DNA from 2 places in the Pseudoalteromonas sp. SIMBA_162 genome. Region 1 is predicted to be linked to the other one. Evidence: predicted binding sites of a transcription regulator. Region 1 holds the regulator's gene; the other holds the start of a gene.
The links. The regulator sigma-54, encoded in region 1, starts transcription at its own class of promoters, with help from an activator protein. The targets are predictions, from matches to a motif close to GTTGGCACGNNNNTNGNNT.

Region 1 (6,151 bases):
AGTTGATTCTCAGCAACAACTTGTAGGGCTATTTACCGACGGTGATTTACGTCGTATTTTAGAACAACGAATTGATATACATACAACACAAATAGATGTTGTAATGACCAAGTCCTGCACAACGGCAACGCAAGATATTTTGGCCGCTGAAGCACTTAATATTATGGAGCAAAAGCGTATTAATGGTTTAATCATCGTTAATGAGCAAAACCACCCTATTGGTGCATTAAATATGCAAGACTTACTAAAAGCAGGAGTATTATAAATGCAATTTGAAGAGCTCTATCAACCATTGAGTGAAGACGCAAAAGCACGTGCAAAAAAAGTAAAGCTACTTATTTGTGATATTGATGGTGTGTTTTCTGATGGTCGCATTTATTTGGGTAACCAAGGCGAAGAGCTCAAAGCATTTAATACAAAAGATGGCTTTGGCATTAAAGCGCTAATTAATAGCGGCTTTGAAGTTGCGGTAATTACAGGACGCCACTCAAAAATAGTACAACAGCGTATGACAAGCCTAACAGTACAACATATATATCAAGGCCAAGAAAATAAGCTACTCGCTTACGAAGAACTAAAAACAAAGCTCAATTTAAATGATGAGCAAATTGCCTACATTGGCGATGATGGCCCAGACATGCCAGTAATGGAGTTAGTAGGGTTTGCTGTTGCAGTAAATGACGCCCATCCGCTAATAAAACGTTTAGCGCATTATACAACAAAAATGCTAGGTGGCTTTGGTGCAGTGAGAGAACTTACCGACCTACTAATGCTTGAAAATAACAAACCTTTGACCACAAAAGGGACTAGTTCATGAATGCAGCGCGCATAATATTAAGCGTTTTATTCATCAGCTGTATGGTTTGGCTTTGGTACCCTTATTTCACACAAGTAAATTTACCACAACAAACCGAAGCAGACATAATTGCAAAGCCCGATTACACAGCCATAGAGCTAAAACAAACAGCGTATGACGAAAATGGGAAAATCAGCCATAAAGTAACGGCAGCGCGAATGGAGCTATATCAAGAATTAGGGTTTACCTTTTTTGATAAACCTATTTTTACGCTATACAACGACAAACAAACATGGCGAATTAACGCTAATGAAGCAACATTATACGAAGGCAGACAATTAATATTAGAAGGTAACGTTGTTGCTAGTAATTTAACTGATAACGCAATGATAGATAAAATTAATGCTGATAACATTCAGGTAGATATAAAATTACTAACGATGCAATCAGAGCAGCCTGTCATTGTTACAGGGCCCAATTTAAAAATCACCGGTAAAGGCTTAGAAGCCGATTTAAAAACCGAAGTGATAAAATTAATTAACCATACGCGAACTATTTATTATGACCAATAAACTATCAACACTCTTTATTATTCCAACATTTTTACTTGCATTAGGTACTAATGCCGCTGAACCAACAGCGCCAATTTCTGCAAATCAAATTTCGATTAGTGCGGATAAACAAGAGGGTCAACTAAAAGAAAACGTAGGTATCTTCGAAAAAAATGTTGAAATTATTCATGGCGACAGAAAAATTACCGCAGACCGCCTTGAGGTTCACAAGCGCGATGAGCTAGGCGACAACAAGCAATTGTTAATTGCCACAGGTACGCCTGCATATTTTGAAGAAAAACAAGCCGACGGCACAATAATGAGCGCCAGCGCTAATGAAGTTAGGTACGATGTTTCAACGCGTTTTTTAACATTAATTGGAGATGCAGAGATATCTCAAGCTGGGCAAAAAATGAATGCAAAAAGCATTACCTACGATATAGAACAGCAGCTTATTAGCGCCGAAAAAGATGAAAGTTCAACAGACCGTGTACACACTATCTTAGTGCCTGTGGAGCCTAAAAAAAATGACAAAGGCCAACCATGAGTACATTAAAAGCAGAGCTACTAGCCAAAAGCTACAAAGGCCGTGAAGTTGTAAAAAATGTGGGCTTAGAAGTTAAAGCTGGAAGTATTGTAGGCTTGCTTGGGCCAAACGGCGCAGGTAAAACAACAACCTTTTACATGATTGTAGGCTTAGTCCCTAGCGACAAAGGCAAAATATCTATCGATGATAACGATATTACGCTTTTACCTATGCACAGTCGTGCTAGATTAGGCATTGGCTACTTACCACAAGAGTCGTCTATATTTAGAAAATTAACAGTGTATCAAAACTTAATGGCTATTTTAGAAACTCGAAAGGAGCTCACTAAGCAAGCCAGAGAAGATACATTAAATAATCTATTGGATGAATTTAGCATTCAACACATTCGCGATAGCAAAGGTATGGCATTATCGGGCGGAGAACGTCGCCGAGTAGAGATTGCACGTGCTTTAGCCGCAGATCCAAAGTTTATTTTGCTAGACGAACCATTTGCCGGTGTTGACCCTATCTCAGTATTAGATATTAAAAAAATTATTGAACACCTGAAAAACCGTGGGATTGGCGTATTAATAACAGACCACAATGTAAGAGAAACCCTTGATGTTTGCGAAAAAGCCTACATTGTTTCTCATGGGGAACTGATTGCTTCTGGTACCCCTGAACACGTATTAAATGATAAAACTGTACGCGATGTATATTTAGGCGAGCAATTTAGGCTGTAACATTTACGCCTTATTTATAAGCATCTGCTAGTATTAATTATAACAACTTAAAAGGATTGTTAGAGATACATGAGGCAATCACTACAGCTGCGCATGGGCCAGCAACTTACAATGACACCTCAGTTGCAACAAGCTATTCGCTTGCTGCAATTAAGTACATTGGATCTTCAGCAAGAAATACAAGAAGCGCTCGACAGCAACCCATTACTTGAGGTTGAGGAGCAAGACTATGCCGATGATCTTGCGGGCAAAAATGAGCAAAAAGCAGATAATGATGAAGTTACAGTAACCGTATCTGCAGATGAAGCCCCTAGCGAGTATGAACAAGACAGTGGTGAAGCGCTTGCTAAAGATACCGTAAGTGACGACATGGCAATGGATGTTAGCTGGGATGAGTATATGAGTGCAGCCCCTGCATCATCTTCAGGCCCAATGCCTGAAGATGAGTCTATATATCAGGGCGCATCAACTGAAACGCTTCACGAATACTTAATGTGGCAATTACAATTAACGCCATTTAGCCCTACAGATGAAGCCATCGCTATTGCTATTGTAGAAGCGGTGGATGATTCAGGCATACTGACACTCAGCTGCGAAGAGATTTTAGAGAGCTTTAATCAAGATAACGACGATGACGTTGAGGTTGAACTTGACGAAATAGAAGCGGTTTTAAAGCGCATTCAGCTATTTGACCCAGTGGGTATTGCGGCACGTAGCTTACAAGAGTGCTTGTGTATTCAGTTAAATCAATTTGATAAAGGCACGCCTTTTATTGATGAAACAAAAATGATTTTAACAGAGCACATTGATTTGTTAGCTGCTCGTGACTACCGTACATTAATGAAAAAAACGAAGCTCAAAGAAGATGAGCTTAAAGAAATAATGACACTTATTCATACTCTCAACCCTAAGCCTGCAGACACAATAGTACGAGAAGAGTCTGAGTATGTAATACCTGATGTGTCAGTTAAAAAAATTAAAGGCCGCTGGATTGTAGAGTTAAACCCAGACAGCATGCCAAAAATTCGTGTAAACAGCCAATATGCAGCGATGTCGCGTACAGTTAAATCAAGCGGCGACAGTCAATTTATTCGCTCACATTTACAAGAAGCTAAATGGTTTATAAAAAGCTTAGAAAGTAGAAATGATACACTTTTAAAAGTAACTAACTGTATTGTTAAACAACAACAGGGCTTTTTTGAACACGGCCCAGAAGCCATGAAACCGATGGTTTTAAATGATGTTGCCGAAATGGTAGAAATGCACGAATCAACAATTTCGCGCGTAACTACGCAAAAGTATATGCACACACCGCGTGGAATATTTGAGCTTAAATACTTTTTCTCAAGCCACGTAAGTACCGAAAATGGTGGAGAATGTTCATCTACGGCAATACGTGCACTTATTAAAAAATTAATCGCAGCAGAAAACTCAGCAAAACCATTGAGTGATAGCAAAATTGCGGATATATTGGCTGAGCAAGGAATTAAAGTAGCGAGACGTACAATCGCAAAATATCGCGAATCTCTGGCTATTCCACCGTCAAATCAGCGAAAGAGCCTGATTTAAGACGCTAAACAAAGAGGGTAATGCTTATGCAACTAAATTTAACTGGTCGTCATGTAGAACTAACTGATTCATTAAGAGACTATATAAATACCAAATTTGCGAAGCTAGAAAGGCACTCTGATCATATTAATAATGTTCATGTCATTCTTGATATAGAAAAATTAAATCAAAAAGCAGAAGCAACTATTCATGTAAGTGGTGCTGAATTATTCGCATCCACTGAACATCAAGATATGTATGCAGCTATTGATTCATTGATTGACAAGCTTGACCGTCAAGTAATTAAACACAAAGAGAAGCTTGCTCGACACTAATATGATGAAATTAAGTTCACTTATATGCCAGGACTGCAGTAAAGCTGCGGTCCTTTTTAATAGTAAAAAAAGAATTTTAGAGTTTATTAGCGAGCTGGCTCACGATAAATTACCGTATTTATCTCAACAGGATATTTTGGGCGCTTTATTAACCCGCGAAAAGCTAGGCAGCACAGGGATAGGAAGAGGTATTGCTATTCCACATGGCCGAATGAGCGGCGCACAAGAACCTTTAGCATTGGTGTTAGTAAGTGAAACACCGATTAATTTTGATGCTATAGACAACCGCCCTGTTGATATTTTTGTTGCACTCATCGTACCTGAAGGCGATAACCAACAGCATTTAAAGACGCTAGCAACGATAGCTGATAAACTAAAAAATAAAGAATTTTGTAAGCAGCTTCGCTGTGCTAAATCGGATGCTGAGTTGTATCAAATTATTGTTGACCAATCGTAACAAATTTAAAGGGTGATTAATGGAGTTGATTATCATAAGTGGCCGTTCTGGTTCTGGTAAGTCGGTTGCTTTACGCGTTGTTGAAGATCTAGGTTATTATTGCGTAGATAACATTCCAGTAAATTTATTACCTTCTTTGGTAAGAAGCGTTTCTGATAACTACGATAAAATTGCCGTTAGTATAGATGTGCGAAATTTACCAAAAGAGCAAGATGAGTTTAATCACATCATCGAATACTTACCGGGTTTTACAAAACCAACGCTGTTCTACTTAGACAGTGAAGATCAAACCCTTATTAAACGCTTTTCTGAAACCAGACGCTTACACCCTTTATCAATAGATTCACTTCCGCTTGATTTAGCCATAAAAAAAGAAAAAGAACTTCTCGATGTGCTAATTACGCGCGCCGATTACATGATCGATACCAGTGAGCTAAGCGTTCATCAACTTGCTGAATCAATTCGCGAAAAAATATTAGGTAAAAAAGACAAGCAGCTAATTGTTACATTTGAATCTTTTGGTTTTAAACATGGCATTCCTAAAGAAGCAGATTACGTATTTGATGCGCGTTTTTTACCTAACCCGCATTGGGAGCCTGAACTAAAACCACTTAATGGCCTAGACCAACCAGTAAAAGATTATTTGGCTAGCCACAGCATAGTTCAAAAATTTACATGGCAAATACAAACCTTTGTACAAACATGGCTACCACACCTAGAGCGAAATAACAGAAGCTATTTAACTATTGCGATTGGCTGTACTGGCGGGCAACATCGCTCTGTATATTTAGCGCAAACAATTGGCGAAAGCTTTGCAGTTACGCATCCCAATGTAAAAATACGTCACAGAGAACAAGAAAAGTAATTTTACAAAACTAATAACCTGTTCAGCTTTGATAGAGTAATGTATGCGTATAGAAGACACTTTTTTAATACAAAATAAATTAGGACTGCATGCCAGAGCCGCGACTGTATTAGCCCAACTCGCTGTAAAATTTGATGCTTCAATCACCTTATTTCAAGATGATAAAGAAGCTGCTGGTGACAGTGTATTAGCACTAATGCTACTTGAAAGTAGCCAAGGTAAAGAAGTTAAAGTGGTATGTGAAGGGCCTGATGCAGAGCAAGCTTTAAATGCAATTGGAGAACTTATTTCGCAACGATTTAACGAACAAGAGTAACGTTAATTTTTAAC
Region 2 (6,151 bases), on a different contig from region 1:
ATACATGCAATACGCTAAAGTTATATAGCCCAAAAGCTCATATAGGTTTTGCGAGCATTACGCGCGTGTAGTAGTTGTTTTAAATTATAACAAAAGCCTAAAAACCGATCCGCTACCGTTCCGTAGAGATATTTTTTAAATTAAGTTAGTAGATATTTACTTGGAAAGCTTTGAAAAGTGGTGGCCCCTCCCAGACTCGAACTGGGGACCTAACGATTATGAGTCGTGTGCTCTAACCAACTGAGCTAAGGGGCCAACTTTATATAACTGCAAGGCAGTTAATTTTTGAAGCGTTCAGCCACAGAGCGACTAAAGCGGGTTGCAGTATAAAAACTTTTTTAGGGCTTGTCACTACCAAAAACCTTTATTTTAACAATCAATAAGCTAACTGCTTAAATTGTAATCTTTTAAAGAGTGTGAATGGGTAAATTTGGGGAGTTTTAGGAAAATAAAGTAAAAATGATTAAAAATAATATTTATTAATAGAATGCGCTGAGCGATATTTACTTACAACTGGCGTAAACATAGCTCAGCTGCGCATTATTTTTTAGCAATAATATAAATTGCATGTATTAACCCAGGGAAGTAACCCAATAGCGTTAATAAAATATTAATCCAAAAATGCATACCTAAGCCCACTTGTAAAAAAACACCTAGTGGTGGTAGCAAAACAGACAGTATTATGCGAATGATATCCATTATTTAGCTCCTTCAAACAGTTAAAAACAAAAGGCCCAGCAATGCTGGGCTTTGAGTATAACGTTATTCAGCTACGATAGATAAGTTATCTACCACATCACGTACGTCTTCAGCATTTTTAGCAATTTCGATTGCTAATTGCTTTTCCGCTGATGATTCAACTGAGCCGTTTAATGTAACAACACCATTATCGGTATCTACATCAATATCGGTTCCACCTACTTCAGAATCAAATAGGAAACGTGTTGTAATAACGGTGGTAATTTTAGCGTCCGTTAGGTCGTTATCATCATCCATCATTTTAGAATCTGTGTGTTTAGCGCTCATGTTTTTAACAACGGTTAGGCTGTTTTCAACGTCCATGACGCCATCTAGACTAAGTACAAGCTCTTCTGCTAGCTCTTTCTCTACTTCGCTATCAACTTTACCTGTAAGTACTACCTTGCCATTTGTTACATCAGTGTTTATGTCAAAGTTGTTTAGGTCTGTGTTCATAAGAAGCACAGTTTCTGCCTTGCCATCAATCCAAGCATCTTTACTTTCGTTTTCCCAGCTGTTTGCTTGTGCACCCATTGCTGTTGTACCAAGAACTAACGCGGCGATAATAGATTTGTTAAATGTTTTCATAATCTTTCTCCTTTTGATTAAAGACACTTTAACTAATGCGAACATCAAGCCAACTTTATTTACCGTTAAAAATCATAAACTTAACGAGAAGTATAGACTCTTATAGATTTAACGCATTCCCCTATTTACAGGCAAGTGAGTAAAACTTTCTCAAAGTGTGAAAATTACTAGATTATTGCTATTTTGGTTAATGTATCGTTAATATAACAACTAAACAAAAAGCCTTTAAAAATTAAGCTGTTGATAATAAACAAAATTAATTTTGGTATACGGTTTGCTAACTAGTTAACTAATAGCAAATACAATTAAGGAATGCCCCATGTCTGTAAAAGTTGAAGACCGCCCAATAGAGCAAGTACGCGAACAAGTGATTGATCAGTTAATTTATAACTATAGCCATGGCGTTATATCGGTTGAGGCATTTGAAAGACGATTAGACAAAGCAATGGATGCAAAAGACAATTCTGTGCTGCTTACGTTAGTAGAAGACTTAACACTTAATACCGACAAGCAATACATAGCTGAAAAGCAATCGCAGTTTACGCCTAATTACAGTGCTCAACAAAATAGCGATGACGACATCACACTGCGCAGTATTTTGGGTTCAAACGAGCGAAGCGGACAATGGGTGGTTCCTAAAAATATTTACCTAAATAATTATATGGGCTCTGTGGTGCTTGATTTCACCGACGCTATCTTTACGCATCAAAACGTGACAATTCATGTTAATTGTATTTTTGGTAGCGACGAAATTTACGTACCCGAGCATGTTAATGTTGTGTCCAAAATGTTTTGTATTTTAAGCACGCTAGAAAACAAATCAGTAACGTTAAATAAGCGTCAAGGTCCTACCATTCATATTGAAGGCAAAGCGATACTAGGGTCGGTTGAAGTAAAGATAAAACGTACCATAAAAGAAAAGTTCATGAGCTTTGCAAACGATTTAAAGTCACAGCTTGGAGTCAGCAGTAAATAAGTGCAACTGTATTTGCTTTAATATGGCTGCTTTTGGCAGCCATATAGTGGTGGGCTTAAAGATCATTATTTCGTTCTGCAGGTATATCCGACAAGTACTCTACAAACTCAACTTCAAAGCCCGAAGGGTCTCTGAAGTAGATATTTTTTCTAAATGGGTTTTCATTGCCTTGCTTATGAACTGAAAAACCCGCTTTATTTAAACGAGACACCGTATTATCTAAATTAGCCGTCACGTAAGCAAAGTGAGCAAACCCAACTTGATGCCCTGAAAGCGCTCTGTTTTCACCCTCACCATGATCGCTCATTGCTATGTATTGCGTGTCGTCACCAAAGTGGACCCAACGCCTTGGTTTTCCATACCATTCACCCCGCCCTTCACTTCGTATTACCCAGTGGGGAAAAATGGCTTGGTAAAAGCGAATCATGGTATCAATGTTTTTAACAACTAAATTTACGTGTTCTAAATACATACTGTTTCCTTGTGAGTTAATTTAAACACACAATAAAACCTCAAGTTAACTTTAGGTAAAGCGCTTTTTTTAAATTTTTAGTGGGTCATTAAAAATACACTTTTGTTTTAATTAAATGTGCAACACTTTCAAGGCTGTACAAAAAACACCCACAAGTATTTAGGGTTTATTGTTTACTTTATGTCAAAAGTCGCTAAAATACGCCGGCTGAAAATACAAACGTTCTTTTACAACCCAAAGGTAACTCCATGCATCCAATGTTAAACATTGCGGTTCGCGCTGCGCGTAACGCAGGCAAAATTTTACTTCGCGCTGGCGAAGATTTATCAAAAGTTGAAGTGCAACAAAAAGGCGCTAACGATTTAGTAACTAATATTGATAAAGAAGCCGAAGCCGTAATCCGTGACACTATTTTACAGTCTTACCCTACTCACTCTGTTGTGGGCGAAGAACTAGGTGAACACAAAGGCAAGGATGATGATTACCAATGGATTGTAGATCCTATCGATGGAACAACAAACTTCATCAAAGGTATTCCACATTACGCAATCTCTATTGCACTTAAAGTTAAAGGTCGTTTAGACCAAGCCGTTATCTATGATCCGATTCGTGGTGAGCTTTTCACTGCATCTAAAGGTCAAGGCGCACAACTTAACAGCAAGCGTTTACGCGTGAGTAAAACAACTGTTCTTGCTGGTACAGTTTTAGCAACGGGCTTTCCTTTTAAGCATAAACAACATACAGATGCATACACTGAAGCGTTTAAAGCGTTATTTGTTCACACTGCAGATATTCGTCGCGCAGGTTGTTCTGCATTAGACATGGCGTATGTTGCTGCTGGCCGTGTTGATGGCTTTTTTGAAATTGGCTTAAAACCTTGGCACTCTGCTGCAGGCGAGCTTATGGTTAAAGAAGCAGGTGGTATGGTTGTCGATTTTGCTGGTGGTAATAACTACAACCACAGTGGCAATATCATCTGTGGCGCGCCAAAACTGACTCAAGCTATTATTCGTGAAATTCGTCCAGTGTTAACTGAATCGTTACTTCGCTAATAAATTGCTTTTACCAATATAATTGGTACAACTAAAAAAGGAGCCTAGGCTCCTTTTTTGTTGTTAAAAATATGGGTTTATTAGCTTAATCTCTATAGTTTCCCCTTTTGTATAAGGAAGGGAATTTAAATCTGTAGCAAAGTATTCATAAAATAACGCATCAAACTCGCCGTTTTGCTGCATTATTTTAATTCCCTGCTCAAGCGCTTTAGCCAACTCAGGCTTATCCTTAGACACAAAATAATATAGCGCTGTTGGGTAGCTAATATATAAATTAGGCACAATACGTAAATTTTTGTGATCTCGCTCTAAAAGCTCAGAATTGACTTCAATAAATGATCGCGGAAAGTAATCTATGCGGCCTTGGCTAGTAAGCGCAAACATGGCTTTCAAGTTTGATAATGGTCTCACGTTTAAACCGTTATTAACCAATATGCGCGTATCAGGCCAATCATGCCCCTGTACCGAGCTCAGTTTTGATAATTGCTCAAGCGTTTTTATATCTTTAAATTTATCTAAATTCTGTTTATTTGTAACTAACGCTCTTTTGCCTATATACCCTTTGAACAATGGAATTTTAATAGCTGTTGCCAGTGACTCTCGTTCAGGGCTGCTCATACTCCAGTATAAATCAAGCGAGCTATCATCAAGTGACATTAAATTGCGTTGCTGATGCGGGTGTACAGCAACACGTTCTATTTCGACAGGATACTGGGCTCTTATCAATGCCTTGGTTAGCATGTCATTGAGGTAATCATCACGGGCAAAATGCGCATGTTGATCTTTCGGAATTTTTACAATATTAACTTCGCTTGCTACAACACTTCCAATAAACAAGCTCACTACACATACGATACACTTTAATGGCAACATCATGATCACCTATTAGTAAATTACCTTTTTACTATTTGCTAATCGCTACTACTGGAGGCGCTGGGCGCCTTCGCTTGCATGTAAAAAGATAGCTATGACGAAATCGTTTGGCTTCTTTCTTTGCATCCGTTGCTAATGCTGCAACCTGATGGCTATTTTTGCACTGCTGTAAATCGGGTTCAACTAATCCGATAGATAAGGTGAGTAACGGTACAAACTGCTTTTCACCTTCACGATTTGTAGCCCAATACCCTTTGCTAGCTATGTGATCGGGCGTAAAAAAAGCACGAGAACGATGTTCAAACTGTTCAATAATACGATTACAAATACTTACCGCATCGCTTTGGTCAAAAACAACCATAAAGTCGTCACCACCAATGTGTCCTACAAAGTTAGCACTATTTGTACAGGCTTGCACTGTTACATCAGCCAATAATTTAATAACACTATCACCACTCGCGTAGCCATAAAGATCGTTAAACTGTTTAAAGTGATTCAGGTCAATATAAGCAAGATGAAATTTATTTTTATTACGTAACCTATGCTCTATAGCTTCGTTTATTGCGACATTGCCTGGCAACATTGTTAGCGGGTTTGCATGTTGTGCGTGGCGAATTTTTTCTTCTGTTATATGTTTTAAAATGTCTCTAAGAGGCGCAAGCCCTAAATAATTGCCGCCTCTAGTAATAACAATATGGCGCCTAATATCGAAGTCTTGCTCAGTTATTTGCTTACTCACCGTATCTAGCTTTTGGTCCTCAGCAACAATCAGGGGTTGTTTATCCATTAACTCTATAACAGGGCGCTTATCATAAAGAGCATGACCATAGGGTGCTGCAAATACCTCGGTAAGTTGGTCTTTATGTAGTAGGCCCACTGGCTGACCCTGTTGATTAATTACAGGTATGCTAATAATGGCTTTGTCTTGCTCAAAGAGTAAATGAGCGTCTTTGCATCGGGTATCACTTGCTATGGCCTTTTGTGGTTGGCTTAGCGCGCCAATCGCCATTGACTGATCAAACTGATCACATAATTTAAATGTAAGTGCTTGTATTTGAGCAGAGCTAAAATCACGACTTGGTTGCAAGTTCGGTCGTTCAAATAAAAAACCTTGTACATTATTAATGCCTAAACTTTCAACCAGAGCGAGTTCCTCAGAGCGCTCAATGCCTTCTGCAATCACTAAGGTGTTTGTTGCTTTAGCTAAAACAATAATTGATTTTAAAAACTCCTTTTTAACCTCACTCTGATCGCAATGATCGATAAAATAACGATCTATTTTTACATAGTCAGGACGCAGTGCAGACCACTGCTTTAAGCCAGAGTACCCGGCACCTAAATCATCAATTGCAATGGTAAAACCGAGCTCTCGGTAATGCGCAATGGTTTTAAGTAATAAGTCGTCGTTATCTACTTTGTCTTGCTCTGTTACTTCTATAACAACACGATTAG

Region 2: the regulator sigma-54 is predicted to act here: its motif matches at 1,362-1,380, upstream of R0J88_RS12010 (BON domain-containing protein).

Annotation. Positions count from the first base shown of each region.
Region 1 is NZ_JAWJBQ010000006.1:182,575-188,725, forward strand. Features, by position in the region: gene R0J88_RS06675 (KpsF/GutQ family sugar-phosphate isomerase) at 1-265, shown strand, start outside; gene kdsC (3-deoxy-manno-octulosonate-8-phosphatase KdsC) at 266-817, shown strand; gene lptC (LPS export ABC transporter periplasmic protein LptC) at 814-1,368, shown strand; gene lptA (lipopolysaccharide transport periplasmic protein LptA) at 1,358-1,894, shown strand; gene lptB (LPS export ABC transporter ATP-binding protein) at 1,891-2,616, shown strand; gene R0J88_RS06700 (RNA polymerase factor sigma-54) at 2,686-4,185, shown strand; gene hpf (ribosome hibernation promoting factor) at 4,212-4,499, shown strand; gene ptsN (PTS IIA-like nitrogen regulatory protein PtsN) at 4,504-4,956, shown strand; gene rapZ (RNase adapter RapZ) at 4,976-5,821, shown strand; gene R0J88_RS06720 (HPr family phosphocarrier protein) at 5,865-6,137, shown strand.
Region 2 is NZ_JAWJBQ010000015.1:28,685-34,835, forward strand. Features, by position in the region: tRNA gene R0J88_RS12000 (tRNA-Ile) at 179-255, opposite strand; gene R0J88_RS12005 (YqaE/Pmp3 family membrane protein) at 541-699, opposite strand; gene R0J88_RS12010 (BON domain-containing protein) at 763-1,326, opposite strand; gene R0J88_RS12015 (LiaF domain-containing protein) at 1,646-2,302, shown strand; gene R0J88_RS12020 (VOC family protein) at 2,358-2,774, opposite strand; gene suhB (inositol-1-monophosphatase) at 3,023-3,826, shown strand; gene R0J88_RS12030 (substrate-binding periplasmic protein) at 3,890-4,699, opposite strand; gene R0J88_RS12035 (bifunctional diguanylate cyclase/phosphodiesterase) at 4,731-6,151, opposite strand, start outside.